DNA from 2 places in the Pseudalkalibacillus sp. R45 genome. Region 1 is predicted to be linked to the other one. Evidence: riboswitches for the same ligand, from Rfam matches in the RefSeq annotation. Region 1 holds a riboswitch; the other holds the start of a gene.

The links. A riboswitch is a leader RNA that binds a small molecule or an ion and turns the genes downstream of it on or off. The one in region 1 is predicted to bind cyclic di-GMP.
Region 2: it holds a riboswitch for cyclic di-GMP, as region 1 does, so the genes downstream of both, ACTWQL_RS07970 (DUF192 domain-containing protein) here and ACTWQL_RS07115 (anti-repressor SinI family protein) in region 1, are expected to answer to the same signal.

The regions. Positions count from the first base shown of each region.
Region 1 is NZ_JBQQCL010000002.1:250,693-258,002, reverse strand. Features, by position in the region: gene ACTWQL_RS07130 (class D sortase) at 1-271, shown strand, start outside; gene ACTWQL_RS07125 (helix-turn-helix domain-containing protein) at 572-880, shown strand; gene ACTWQL_RS07120 (helix-turn-helix domain-containing protein) at 915-1,247, opposite strand; gene ACTWQL_RS07115 (anti-repressor SinI family protein) at 1,335-1,478, opposite strand; cyclic di-GMP riboswitch class I at 1,510-1,596, opposite strand; RNA gene ssrS (6S RNA) at 1,875-2,059, shown strand; gene ACTWQL_RS07105 (5'-3' exonuclease) at 2,166-3,041, shown strand; gene ACTWQL_RS07100 (hypothetical protein) at 3,234-4,139, shown strand; gene ACTWQL_RS07095 (hypothetical protein) at 4,142-4,444, shown strand; gene ACTWQL_RS07090 (hypothetical protein) at 4,390-5,112, shown strand; gene ACTWQL_RS07085 (NAD(P)-dependent oxidoreductase) at 5,222-6,100, shown strand; gene ACTWQL_RS07080 (reverse transcriptase-like protein) at 6,234-6,632, opposite strand; gene ACTWQL_RS07075 (type 1 glutamine amidotransferase domain-containing protein) at 6,775-7,310, shown strand, end outside.
Region 2 is NZ_JBQQCL010000003.1:57,185-64,494, reverse strand. Features, by position in the region: gene ACTWQL_RS07990 (metallophosphoesterase family protein) at 1-217, opposite strand, end outside; gene ACTWQL_RS07985 (hypothetical protein) at 315-860, shown strand; gene ACTWQL_RS07980 (YbjQ family protein) at 993-1,310, shown strand; gene ACTWQL_RS07975 (GNAT family N-acetyltransferase) at 1,323-1,880, shown strand; cyclic di-GMP riboswitch class I at 2,341-2,427, shown strand; gene ACTWQL_RS07970 (DUF192 domain-containing protein) at 2,512-2,874, shown strand; gene ACTWQL_RS07965 (Flp family type IVb pilin) at 2,874-3,068, shown strand; gene ACTWQL_RS07960 (A24 family peptidase) at 3,135-3,650, shown strand; gene ACTWQL_RS07955 (TadE/TadG family type IV pilus assembly protein) at 3,647-4,030, shown strand; gene ACTWQL_RS07950 (pilus assembly protein TadG-related protein) at 4,045-4,968, shown strand; gene cpaB (Flp pilus assembly protein CpaB) at 4,978-5,658, shown strand; gene ACTWQL_RS07940 (AAA family ATPase) at 5,648-6,511, shown strand; gene ACTWQL_RS07935 (CpaF family protein) at 6,508-7,310, shown strand, end outside.

The DNA of each region.
Region 1 (7,310 bases):
GGGAAATTCAGCCATCGCTGCACATCGAAGTTACACGTACGGTAAAGATTTCAACCGTCTGAACGAAGTAGAGTTAGATGATGAGATCATAATAAAAACAAAAGATGAAACATACACTTATACCGTATATCACACCACAAGAGTCCTTCCAGATGATACTTCCGTTCTAGAATCTGATCCTTCGGAAAACATCGTTACCCTCATTACCTGTGATCCGATCAAAGATCCTACCCACCGATTGATTGTTCAAGCAAAGCTTAAAAATCCATAAGAAAAGGGGATTTACCCATGATTCGTAGGCTGAATGGTGATTATATTTCTTACATTAATAACAGAAAAATCTGTCTTACTTATAACCATGAGGATATAGGTGAAATTTCGATCAATAATCAATTTATAGGAAAGTGTCCCTATTCCTACACGAAATCTGCTATCGAGTCATTAGAAATGAAAAATAGACACTCAAAAATTTTTATTCAAGATGATGAAATACTATTTGGAGAATTAAAAGTAGGAACATTGATAGATATGAAAATTTAAAGATGAACCGTTAGAGGGTGTGATCCAAGCCATGTTATGGAGCAAAATAAAAGAAGCAAGGTTAGAGCAGCATATCTCAGTAATTGATCTTGCACAACGTGTACAAGTTACCCAAGCTTACATATTGAATTTAGAAAATGGAAAGATTCAAAACCCTTCATTTTTCAACATGATCAGAATAGCGAAAGAACTTGATTTGAATCTTTATGAAATGGAAGAGTTTTTAATCGATCCGGAATGGGTTAAGCTGATGAAAGAAGCGAGAGCGTTAGGTTTATCAAGCAGTGAAGTCCGGAACTTCATCTATCAACAGAAATATATGAATCTAGGAGCAAAATAAAAAGCACTGCAAAACAGTAAGATGTTTGCGGTGCTTAATTATTGTCCTGTTGTTTTTTCCATTTGTTATATTCTAAGAAACTTTTGAATTCTTCTTTTGATACTCCTGATTCCATGGCTTCCTGTACTAGTTTCATCCATCCCTGGTCCAGATCGTCAGACTCAACATCAACAGAATCATGCAATAGACTGTCGAGTGGAATATTCAATACATTAGAGACTTTTTCTAGGAATTGAATAGAAGGATTTGTTTGTAGATTCCGTTCGATAGAGCTTAAGTAGGATTTAGCGACTCCGGCTCTCTCAGCTAATTCGGATAATGACATCCTTTTTTGGTTTCTGTAATGTTTAAGACGATCCCCAATCATTTTTGAACTCCTTCAGGTCGATTTCTTTGGTATATTTAATTCAATTATACCATAAATCATCTGAAAAAATAGACTATGTATGTCTGTTTATGCCTTTTGCTCCAAGGATTTTATTGGAAAATTACGAATAAAATCCCTTATTTCATTCTTCGTCATTCCAACTTGTTTTGCGACCTTCATGAGTTCAATCCATTCAACATCCAATTTTTCACGATCTTGTAGCTTCCCCACTCATACATTCCCCCTAAAAAGTATACTGCCTCTCGGTAGCCCAGCCGTCATAGTAAATGAATACCTTAGATCTGTGACTTTGCGTCCCCGCCTTTCGGAGGGTTTGCCTTTTTACAGGAGAGTTATGTTCAAATAATACTTCTATCATAGATGTAATGTAATACAAAGGTTGTAAGAATATGGTGAAAAAAAGTTCTAATTTTGTCAAATCCGAAGAAAAATATGACAAAATACCCTTTTTAAGATAAATTAAACTAGTTCGATGTAATAGGAGAGTGAAAAATACATATTAATTAAGCGATATGTCACGGACAAAAAACGATATAGTTTAATCACACAATGAACATATACATTATATGAGACAACTTTACAAAAAAACCATTCCTCGATATAATTAAGTTCCTGCATTGTTGGTGACACGTTTATGTCTTAAACCGATGCCATGACAAAGGGAACCTTAAATCTCAATCTAGACGTCATGCCGCAACTTCGGAAGCGGAAGACGAACGGATTGATGCGGGTACCCACCTGCTAATGTGGGTTTATGAGTCATGAAGTGTCACGGCAAGTGCGGGATTACATAACTGAAAAAAGCTGGCTCCAAGAGTTTATCATACTCAAGGAGTCAGCTTTCTTATTTTGTGCTACAATTATAGAAGGATTTTAACGGGAAAAGGGGATAAAAAAATGGATAACCGCTTCATGATCATCGATGGTTTCAATTTGTTGAGTCGGTGTTATTTTGCAACCAGTTACGGTCGAGAGGACCATGAACTGACCAAAAACAGCGCAGGGCTCTATACGAACGCACTCCGTGTAAAAGTGCAGAAGCTTTTGAACTTGATCGAAATGTACAATCCTTCGCACCTGGCGATCGCATGGGATGTGAAGCGTGAGGAAACGCTTCGCCGGCAACGTTTTCCAGATTATAAGGATACGCGTAATGAGCTGCCTGAGCCTTTGATCCAACAATACAACACGATTACCGAGTTGTTCGATATCGTAGGGGTAACGCAGTTGACGATCAGTCCGTATGAGGCGGATGACATCATCGGTACGTTATCACGCCGTTGGTCAGACGAAATGGACGGGGAATGCTTCATTTACAGTAATGATCGTGATTTGCTTCAATTGTTAACCAATAAAGTGTCACAAATCATTGCGAAGAAAAAAGAAGAGAATGCCTACACGCTCAAACATTTTTCCGATGAATATGGGATCACACCTGCTCAATGGATTGATGTAAAGGCGTTGCTAGGGGATAAAAGCGACAACATTCCTGGTGTCCACGGTGTCGGAGAGAAGGCCGCTTTGCCGATGATCCAGCAATATGGAACTGTAGAAGCGATCTATGAGGAGGAGGAACTTGATCCGATCTTCAAGCGTTATTTGAAAAAGATTGCAGCAGGTCGTGAGATGGCTTTCTTGAGTAAAGAACTGGTCACCATCGATACAGAGATTCCGATTCTGAAAGAAACACCATGGGATGGGTTCTCATTAAGGCTTGATCGGGAAAAGCTGCGGGAAGAAGTGGAGCGATTGGAACTGCGTGTCAGAATGTAGAAATATGAAGAGCTGCCTTTAACATCAATCGATGTTGAGGACAGCTCTTTTTTAATACTTCCTTCAAGACAAGAGCAACTAGGTTCTACTTGAAAAAGTGACCTCACTTTAACGGTTTCGCCATCATTATATATTGTGATTACAGGATACTGATGTTTCTGTCCAATTTCGGAAAAGTTTGGTGGCTTTAAAATGATAGTTTGTACTTCAGTCTGTTCCAATCACCTGGCACGAACAAAAGTGTTAGCGATGTCTCTTAAAAGACATATTCCGAATAGCAAAATGATTGTTTGTCTCGTAGAAAAAGATCCCCCGCCGCAAATTAAGAACGATCCCTCTTTTGATGAAGTCATTTTAGCGAAGGATCTGGGAATCGACGTTGAAAAAGTGATATTGAGATACGCTCAATTCGAGGCAACCTGTGCAGTAAAAGCGCAATTACTTATATACGCATTGCAACAATACACTGACGAGGATTGTTTCATTTACTTGGATTCTGATGTGAAGCTCCTCTCGTCATTCCCTGAAGTGGAAGAGGCTTTTAGGAACAATTTGATCATATTCACTCCACACTTCATAGAACCTCCCGAAATCACGCATACAATTTTCGAAGAGAACGCGGAAGTCGAGGTTTTGAAAATCGGCGTCATCAACGGTGGATTCATAGGTTTGAAACGATCTGCAGTAACTGATCGTTTCCTTGACTGGTGGAATGAACGTCTGAAATATTACGCATCCATTGATCCCAAATCTGGATTCCATACGGACCAGAAGTGGTTGACCGCAGCGGTAAGTTTATTTGATGGAATTAAAATTCTTAAACATCCAGCGTATAATATTGCTTTCTGGAATCTACAACAACGGCAGATATCTTCGGACGGTGTCTCATATTTCGCTAATGGTGAACCTTTTCGTTTCTTTCATTTTTCACATCTGGATGAGCTTTCTGAGCAGATCGATGAAACAAATGTCATGTATCCGATCCTGGAAGAATATCTTCTGGAACTTGAGGAGAATAGCAAGCTTTACCCGCAAGACTGCCAATGGAGCTACAGTAAAAATAATACAAAAGTTAGAAACAAAAGAAGAGGGCGTTGAACATGTTGTTTTTTACCATTGTTTGTGCCAATCATCTCGCACTTGCGTCCTTACTTAGAGAAACAATCAAACGGCATATGCCTGAAAATAAATTTGTTGTTTGTATCCTTGAAAAAGAGATGCCCCACAATATCGAGCCATTCGGCAGATTTGATGATGTAATCCTAGCAAATGACATAGGATTTAAGAATTTCAATCAGACGATTTTCAAATATACCCAATATGAAGCTTCAGGTGCTTGTAAAGGCAATTGTTCCGTCATTTGCTTCAAGCTTATCCATTGGAAGAAAACTTCGTACTTTTAGACGCAGATACACAGGTGTTCAGTCCGTTCTCCGAGGTGGAGGATGCATTGAAAACCCATTCTGTTGTCATCACCCCTCACATCATCCAGCCTCCAGAAAATTTGAAATCAATGGGCTTGGAACAGTCATTCCTTCAATCTGGAATATTCAATACAGGCTTTTTGGCGATAAAAAGATCAAAAACAGCAAATGCATTTGTAGATTGGTGGACAGAACGCCTTGAACATTTCAGTTACACTGACCCACCGCGCGGCCTTTATAATGAACAAAGATGGATCGATCTTGTGCCGGTCTATTTTGATCACGTCTTTCAATTGAAACATCCAGGATATAACGTTGCGAAATGGAACTTTTTTGAACGGAGGCTTACAGAACAAAACGGAAAATATTTTGTCAATGGCTTTCCTCTCCGGTTTTTCCATTTCTCTGGATTCATCAATACAACTACAAATTCAAAAGGCCATGGAATTATCAGGAACTATAAAACACTTCTGAAGGACAAAGGACATGGTGTTCAATGCAAGGAAAAATGGAGTTATGACTATTTTGATGATCTAAGACCTATAAAAGAGCAGGTGCGGACCATTTATAAAACCAACCCTATGGCGCGCGCAGAAATAATTGATCCGTTCAAGGAAAGTAAACGGACTTTTAACAGATATAAATAATAATCTTTATAACTACATGGAGATGGTAATCTCTTCTAAAGGAAATATGGAATAATTGAAGAACTCCTTTTATGATAGGGGTTTTATTTTTTGTGAAATGGAGGTAATCATGGATATAAAAGAAGCGACAATCGGATTTGTTGGAACGGGTGTAATGGGACAAAGCATGGCGAAAAATTTGATGGATGCTGGTTATTCCGTCCTTCTTCATACGCGGACTAAATCAAAGTCAGAAACACTCCTTGAGGCAGGAGGGATTTGGAAAGAGTCTGTAGCTGAACTTGCTTCAGAATCGAACATCATCATTACGATGGTCGGGTATCCTCATGATGTTGAAGAAGTCTATTTTGGTGAAAACGGAATACTCGAAAATGCCAGGACTTATACCTATGTCATTGATATGACGACATCGAGCCCGGCACTTGCGAAAGAAATTTATGAAGAAGCATTGACGAGAAAAATTTTCGCACTGGATGCTCCGGTTTCAGGAGGGGACATTGGTGCGAGGAACGGAAAACTGGCCATCATGGTTGGCGGTGATCCGGAAGTTTTTGAGGCGGTCAACCCGATTTTTGAAGTGATGGGGGAGAACATCATCCTCCAAGGGAAAGCCGGAGCAGGTCAGCATACGAAAATGTGTAACCAGATCGCGATTGCGACGAACATGATCGGTGTTTGTGAAGCAATTGTTTATGCGGAAAAAGCCGGGCTTGATCCCTCGAAAGTGCTTGAAAGCATCACGACTGGTGCGGCAGGAAGCTGGTCGTTGAGTAATCTGGCACCTCGGATGATTGCAGAAGACGATCAACCCGGGTTTTACATTAAACATTTCATCAAAGACATGAGTATAGCATTAGAGTCGGCGACAGAAATGGGAATGACGACCCCGGGCCTTGAATTATCGCTTTCCCTTTATAAATCATTAGCTGAAAGAGGAGAAGAAAATTGCGGGACCCAAGCGTTGATCAAGTGGTTCCAATCCCAATAAGATAGTAGTAGAGGCGAAAGGGCGATGGTTATTGTAGTAAAATCGTACCAAGGTGCACGATTGAGTACCAAGTTGCACCATTGACCAACAAACTTGCACTACCAACCGCCAGAGTAGCTACCTGAAAAGAAAGCTAAATAGGTTTATTCAACTGAATCGCAGCACGTGCAAGCTTGTCTGCATTTTTGTTCTGTGAGCTTGGTATCCATTTGATGAAAAAGAGGTCTAGTTCATCTTTCAAATGAAGAATCTGTTGCAACAGTGGTTGATACAGATTCTTTTTCACATATTCCTTATCGACGGCCTGCTCGACTAGCTGGGAATCCGTCCTGAAGGAAACGATTTTATATTGTTTATCAATACAGATTTTTAGCGCGTGGATGACCGCATGGTATTCTGCTTCATGGTTTGTCATTGTTCCTAGTGGAATCGAATAGGATTCTGGTCCGTCTGGCAGTCCTTTAATAAAAATACCTGCACCAGAGGGACCTGGATTCCCTGAACTTGCGCCATCTACATAAACATCTATCATAGAAATCCCCTTTTAACTTTTAATGCTAACGTTTATATTATCACAGAAATCGGGTAATGGTACTACCATACCCATCCGTGCATGGATTACGGCCTTCAAGAAAGGTCGATCAACGAATGTTGTAAAAAAGGAGGTTCACATGATGAGACTGTCGAATAAGCGTATATTGGCTTTTGTAGAAGACGACTTCGAAGACCTTGAACTGTGGTATCCGGTGTTGAGGCTTCGAGAAGAAGGCGCGACGGTGCACATCGTCGGGAAAGAAGAAAACAAATCGTACAAAGGGAAATATGGTGTTCCGGCAGTTGCGGATTACAGCTATGATGACGTGAACTTTTATGAATATGATGGGGTTCTTGTCCCTGGCGGTTGGGCACCCGATAAATTACGGCGTGATGAAAAAGTATTGGAAATCGTGCAGTATATGGATAACCAGAAGCAGGTGATCGGTCAGATCTGCCATGCTGGATGGGTTCTGATTTCCGCAGGTATATTGAATAATAAAGTGGTGACAAGTACCCCTGGAATCAAGGATGATATGAGGAACGCAGGTGCTGAGTGGCGTGATGAATCCGTTACGGTGGATGGTCATCTCGTTTCAAGCCGAAGGCCGCCTGATCTTCCGGATTACTTGCGGGAACTGATTTCAGTCTTAGAAAAAGGAAGCAGCCAAGACTA
Region 2 (7,310 bases), on a different contig from region 1:
TTTTGATAGCGGGTGTTGCAAAGAGTGGATAGATGATGTCATTGACTTTCGGATCGACCGCGATGTTCGGTGCTTCATCTAAAAAATTCGTCGTATTCCCGATCCCGCCGTCCTGTTGACCAGTTGTATCTAAAGGTCCTTCAACAGCATTCGCTGTCACCGGTATGATTAATGAAAGAGCTGCTATGAAAAATAAAACCTTTTTAGACCAGTGCATATGTGTGTAACCTCCTGTGTTATATTCGGAGTCAGTTTAGCACTGGATTGTAAAGCAGGTTTAAAAAGCAAGTAAAAATAAGTTAGGGGGATTGTAAATGCAAAAGGATGTCATAGAAAGGGTTTCACAGGAATTAAATAAAAAAGAAGTCCTATGGGGGATCGGCGGGTCACATGTTCTGTATGAACATGGGCTCGATATCCGTCCTAGTGACGTGGATCTTGTGATTGCAGGTGAAGATTCAGAAAAAGCGAAGGACGTACTTGATCGTATTGCTGAAAAGTTGCCAAGCGAGACGAAACCGCCATATAAAACGAAACATTTTAATACCTATCTAATTGAGGGTGTATCGATCGATTTCATGGCAGGTTTTGCAGTGTTACATGACTCAGGCGTTTATGAATTGATATTTGACCAACAATCGATTGCCTATCATGACGAAAACATTCCATATACTTCCCTGGAAGATTGGTTTGTTCTTTATCACTTGATTCCGAAAAAAGGGAAAAAAGCTGATCTTATTGAATCTTATTGGAAAGAAAATGGCGTCAAGAATCCTTACTTACTGAAGAGGGCATCCGATCGACCTTTACCTGAAATGGTGAAACAACGAATTCACAAATGCTTGTCTTTGATGAGGTGAAAAATGTCCAGATATAAATCTCTCATATTGCTTTTGACGGTCGTCTTCCAGGGAGCAGCAGTTGTTTTCTTGTTTTTCAACTTCTGGGTCTCGATCTTGTTGTTCTTCATTTACGGAATTGCCATGTTAGCACTGTTCATAGTGACTACTGATACTGTTCCTGGTAAAGAAGTCATCGAGTTGAAAGGGTTTGTAAAAGGGAGTACCATTCAGGCTAAGCATGTTGGAAAAGATATTCTCGCAGGACTGAAGACGATCATCGGGGGCGAAATCCGAGAATACAACGAAATGATGGAGCAAGCCCGTAAGATCGCGATTTCAAGGATGGTCGAGGATGCAAAAGCAAAAGGTGCAAATGCGATTGTTGCCTGTCGTCTGCAAACGTCTTCTGTGATGGCGAATGCTTCAGAAATCGTAGCGTATGGAACAGCGGTGAAAATCAACGAATAGAGGGGGACAGTCATGATCGAGATTCGAAAACTGACACCAGAGGATGCGGAGGATTATTTTAAGCTGAGATTGGAAGGACTGAAAAAGTTTCCTGAAGCCTTTGCATCTTCTTATGAAGAAGAAATTGAACGAAAAGCTGAACAAGTGGCAAACCGATTAAGAGCACAGAATCCTGATACACATTTTACAGCCGGAGCTTATTATGACAGGGAACTCATCGGAATCGGAACGTTTTTGCAACGAGAACGCAACAAAACGAAACACAAAGGTGATATCGTAGGAGTGTATGTCGCAAAGCACTTCCAAAGGAATGGTATCGGGTTCAAGCTTTTGCAGTATTTGGTAGAAGAAGCAAAGAAAATAGAGGATTTGGAACAGATCCTTCTGACGGTGGTGTCGGAAAACAGATCAGCCATCCGGTCGTATGAAAAGTTAGGATTTGAAGAATATGGCCTGGAAAGACGCTCGCTTAAAATCAATGGCTACTACTATGATGAATCGTTGATGATGCTGATGTTGAAAAACGGAACGGAAATCGAGGAAGCCAAAGAGGCGTTGGATATTCCATAATCACAAGTTAAAACAAAAACGAACTCTCCTTTCAATAGGGGAGTTTTTTACTTGTGTAAAAACAGAGCGATTGGTCCTGAATGTATGGTCGTTTCTGATTCTGAATATCTATGAACCTTTTAAGGTGAAAACAAGAAAAGAATCTTTCGTACCAGGAAAAAGGTTTAGGTACAAAGTATATGGGGGTGCTTTTTCAACCTTTATTAGAACATATATCGTTCTGTTTTAAAAACTTTTAAGTAAAAGGTTTAGAAATGAATCCAATGACCTAGTTAACGGGATTTTATTACCAATATATAACATATTACGACAAACTATAGTAATGCTGATTTTTCCATTTTAGTAACAAGTATCCACTAAATGTTCAGAAAAATTTAATAATATTGACTGATGTATTAAAATTTTCCATTTCGTATGATGAAGTTACAAAATATCGGATTCAACGACAAACATCGATGAATCTCGATAAAGGCAAAACTGGTGAAAGCCAGGGGCGCAAAACTACAGGGGCTAAGGTGCACGTGCACTAAGCCAGCCAGTTACCGAAAGATCCAAGGGGTGTTTTTGTTTTGTGCATGACCCTGCTTTCGGTAAAGGCAGGGTATTTTTTGTTGAAGAAGGAGGTGGAACCGTGGAACTCATTAACCAGTCAAACGGGATCGTCATCGCGGAGAAAGTCATTCCCGCATATTCATTTTTCAAAAGATTAAAAGGACTTATGTTTACCTCATCATTTCCCGAAGGTTATGCCGTCCACATACAACCCTGTCGATCGATCCATACGTATTTTATGAAATACGAAATCGACGTGCTTTATCTCAATGATGAATATGAAATCATTGCAGCTGAAAGCTACGTCCGTCCCGGGGAGTTTGGAAAACTTCACAAAGGGACTACGTCTGTCATCGAGATACCAGCAGGAACCATCCACAAGACGAAAATCGAACCTGGACAAACCGTCCAAATAAAAAATCTAAAGGAGCGAGTATCATAATGGAAAAATTAAAAGCATTGATCACAGAAGAACAAGGACAAGGTATGACTGAGTATGGATTGGTATTGGGAGTTATTGCAGTAGCGGTTGTAGGTATTTTAATTACTTTCAGAGGTGAAATTGAGGAGTTATTCAATGAAGCAGTTGATGCAATTGATAGTCGTCCTACTGAAGAATCTACTCCTACAAACTAATAAATTAACAACGAGGTTGGCTCCTCTTTTTGAGCCAACCTTTTTTAAAAGAAATGAGGGAATCGAATGATTTTCGATATAGTACTACTCATAATCCTGATCATCTGTGTCATTACCGATATTCGCAAACGACTCATTTACAATAAGGTGATTTTTCCTGCACTTATCCTTTCTTTCATCTTGCATCTTATTGTTAATGGTTGGTCGGGTCTGGTCACCTCTCTTCTAGGTTTCCTTTTAGGGTTCGGCATCTTATTGATTCCTTATTTCATGGGAGGGATGGGACCTGGTGATGTAAAGCTGCTTGCGCTAATCGGAGCATTGAAGGGACCAGCATTCGTTTTAAATACCTCGATCTATATGGCGTTGCTTGGAGGTTTGCTGGCGCTTGGAATCATCATTTTCAGTGGTGGAGCGTTCAAGCGGTTGAAATATTACTTTCATTGGCTATATGCCAAGAAAAATGGCTTAAAAGTCCCTTTAGCTTTAACAAAGGATTCAATGAAAGCGACCTATCCATACGGAGTGGCGATTGCTGGGGGAGCGATTCTTAGTTTTGTCGGGAAGGCGTGGTTTTCATGATCAAAAATGAAAAAGGACAGTCCATGGTGGAAATGGCGCTCGTTTTACCATTGCTGTTACTTATTTTGATGGGGATCTTTGATTTCGGCAGGATCATGTATACATATATGCATCTTCAATTGGCGACACAGGAGAGTGTCCGCCTGGGTGGATTAGGGCGCGATGATGCAGCGATCATCGATTTCGCTCGTGATTACATTCATGTCGGGGACTCTTCAGATCTGCAGGTCAACATTTCACCCAATGACTCGACAAGGGATTCAGGTGACTATATGACCGTGACTCTAGAGTATCCGGTCGATTATCTTACACCTTTAATGTCTAAAATACTGCCTTCACCAGTCTTAGTGAAAACGGATTCAACCATCAGAGTGGAGTGAGGAGGCAAGTTATCATGAAGAAAAAATTGAAAGTACTTAGAGAAGAAGCTGGCAGTACAATCGTTCTAACCGGACTTGCCATGTTAGCCTTGATCGCGATCATGGGACTTGTTATTGACGGCGGATCTTTATTCATGACGAAGAGTCATCTTCAAAAGGTGGCGAATGCAGCTGCTCTATCAGGAGCACAGGAATTAACGGTCAATGAGTCTGAGGTTCGCAACGTAGTCAACAAGGTCCTTACAAAGCATGCCGAACTGGATAGTCTTGAGGACATGAAAATCGAGCTGGAAGATAAGGTTGGTGTCGATCTAATAAAAGAGGTTCCCCTTTATTTTTCTTCCCTATTCGGAAAAGAGTCTGTCCCAGTAAAAGTCCATGCTGCAGCTGAAATCGGACCGATAGGGGAAGCCGTCGGCGTTGCGCCTCTTGGGATTGATAGGTCTGTCAATCCTCAACCGTACCAGGAATATACCTTGAAGGTTGGACCTCATGATAATGATACGGGCTTTTTCGGGATTCTTGGATTGGGAGGACCAGGGGCAGATACATATAAGGAAAACCTACGTAATGGCTATCAAGAGCCCGTTAAATTTGGTGATATTATTGAGACGCAAACAGGAAATATTGCTGCCACAAGAAGTATAATAAACGATCTTGTCAACCAATGTACGGTAACAGAAGAGGAGATGAGGGCGGGAGCGAATCCGCGCGATTGTGACAGGATTCTGTTGATCCCGATTTATGAACCTGAAGATGATGATCAAAATCAATTGAAATCCATCAAAATAGTTGGATTCGCACATTTTTATATTACAGAACCGATTGATAAACACAGTGATGAAATTACCGGGATATTCGTCAGTCAAACAGACACGGGTTTTATCGATAACACGATTGAAGATTTCGGAGCTTATGCAATCAGACTAACAGAGTAGGTGAACATAGTGAGGTCAAAATTAGTTTTAACATTAGCGATCATCATGGGGATCATCACGACTGTGCTTTTTTTCAACTATATGAAGCAATACGATGCACAGACGGTCGCAAATAAAAATAAAATTAAAGTTGTCGTGGCGGCTCAAGAGATCAAGCGGAATGTCTCGATTACGAAAGATATGCTGGAAACGAGGCTCATGCCCGAGGAAGGAATCCACACGAATACAATCACAAACCTGGATACAGCAGTAGGACAGTTTTCTACAGCCGATATTGCGCAGGGCGAAGCGTTGTTGACGAATCATCTAAAAACCTCAAAAGAGGAAGAGCTGTTTGTTTCGCGTAAGATCCGTGATGGTTTCAGAGCTGTTTCAGTCGGGGTGAATTTGCCTCAATCTGTATCGAATTTGCTTGAGCCTGAAGACCAAGTGGATGTCATTAACACAGTTAAAGAAAAAGACAAACTCGTTTCAAAGATTGTAGTCGAGAATGTGACAGTCCTGGCAGTTGGAAGACGTATGGTTGAAACGACTGAAGGCGAAGAGTTCGTCGAATATACTTCTGTTACGCTTGAAGTAATGCCGAATGAAGCTGTGAAACTAGCAAACGCAACAGAATCAGGACCATTACATATCGCACTTAGAAGCAGGGTCAAGGCTGATGAGGAGGCTGCTTCGGATGACAACTAACACCGTTGAACAAAAAGAACGAACTGAAACACAAAAACGAAAGCGCGGAGAGATGATCGCTGTATGCAGCGCGAAAGGTGGAGTTGGCCGTACAATCATGACGGTCAACTTGGCCGTTGCCTTATGTAAAAAGAACATAAAAGTCGGGGTGTTGGATGGCGACTATATGTTTGGGGATGTCGGGCTTGCCATGGACTTGCAATCTGCTTTTACGATGAAGGATGTGATCGAGGATATCAATGATCTTGACGAAGTGACACTCGAAAGCTATTTCAGCAGACATGAAAGCGGGGTCCGTGTCCTTTCTGCTCCAGACCGGCCGGAGTACTCAGAGCTTGTGACGAAGGAGAATATCAGTAAGATTCTCGATCTCATGCTTTCGCAGTTCGATTATGTCGTCGTCGATACTGGAGTCGGATTACAGGATCAGACGCTGCCATTGCTTGAAAAAGCGGATCAAATCTTGATGCTCACCAATCTGGAAATGACGACCTTGAAAAATACGAAACTGATGCTGGAGACGCTTGATGCGATTGATTTGAAAGATAAAGTGACGACGGTGGTCAATCGCTCAACGATGGAAAGTGTCATCAATTCCTCTGATGTCCCTGATATTTTAGAAGAGTCGGAGCTTCAATATATTCCGAATGATTTTCAAATTGCCTCCCAATCGTTGAATATCGGGATCCCTTTTGTCGTAAACCAGGGAAAAACCGAGCTTGCGAAGGCAGTCATGAAGATGGCAGAGCAGCTTACATCAAGACGAGAGATCAAAGTCTATGAATCTGCTGAGCCTTCATTCCTCTCTAAATTCTTTCAAAGGTCTAAACGAAGTAAGGAGGGTAAAGCGTGAGTCTACTTCAAAAGGTCAAAGCGAAGAACCAGGAAAAGATCAATAATGGTGAGCAAGTAGAAGTTCAGATCGAACCCACCAGCCCAAAACCGGACATTGTCTCCAGCTTCCGCCCGCAAAAGAAACAAGTGAAGGATGATAAAGTACAAGAAAAAGAGCAGCAGAAGTTCAATAAGCATCAAGAACTGAAAAATCGATTACATAAAAAAATATTAGAAGAAATGAACAGCAACGATGATGTCGAAACGATCATTCCAAATTTGGATGCGATGGCCGTTGAGATCATCAAAGAGGATGAGCAATTCCGGGGAGCGATCGATCGGAAGAAGGTTGTTGAAGAACTCACCCATGATCTGACTGGCTTCGGTCCGATCAACCCATTACTCATGGATCCTGAGGTGACTGAAGTCATGGTCAACGGGCCGGGAATGGTCTACATCGAACGGAAAGGAAAGCTGATGCTGACGGGCATCCGTTTTCGGGATGATGAACACGTGATGAACATCATTGAAAAGATCGTTTCGCCGCTCGGACGGCGGATTGATGAAAGTTCTCCGATGGTAGACGCACGTTTACCAGACGGGTCGCGTGTGAACGCGATCATTCCACCGCTGGCGTTGAACGGACCAACGCTTACGATCCGGAAATTTGCGGCAGACCCGTTCAAGATTGATGACCTTATTTCTTTCGGTACGTTGACTCGTGAAATGGCGACATTTATTGAAGCGTGCGTTAAGGCGCGGCTCAATATTTTTGTTTCTGGAGGAACCGGCTCGGGTAAGACGACGACGCTTAATGT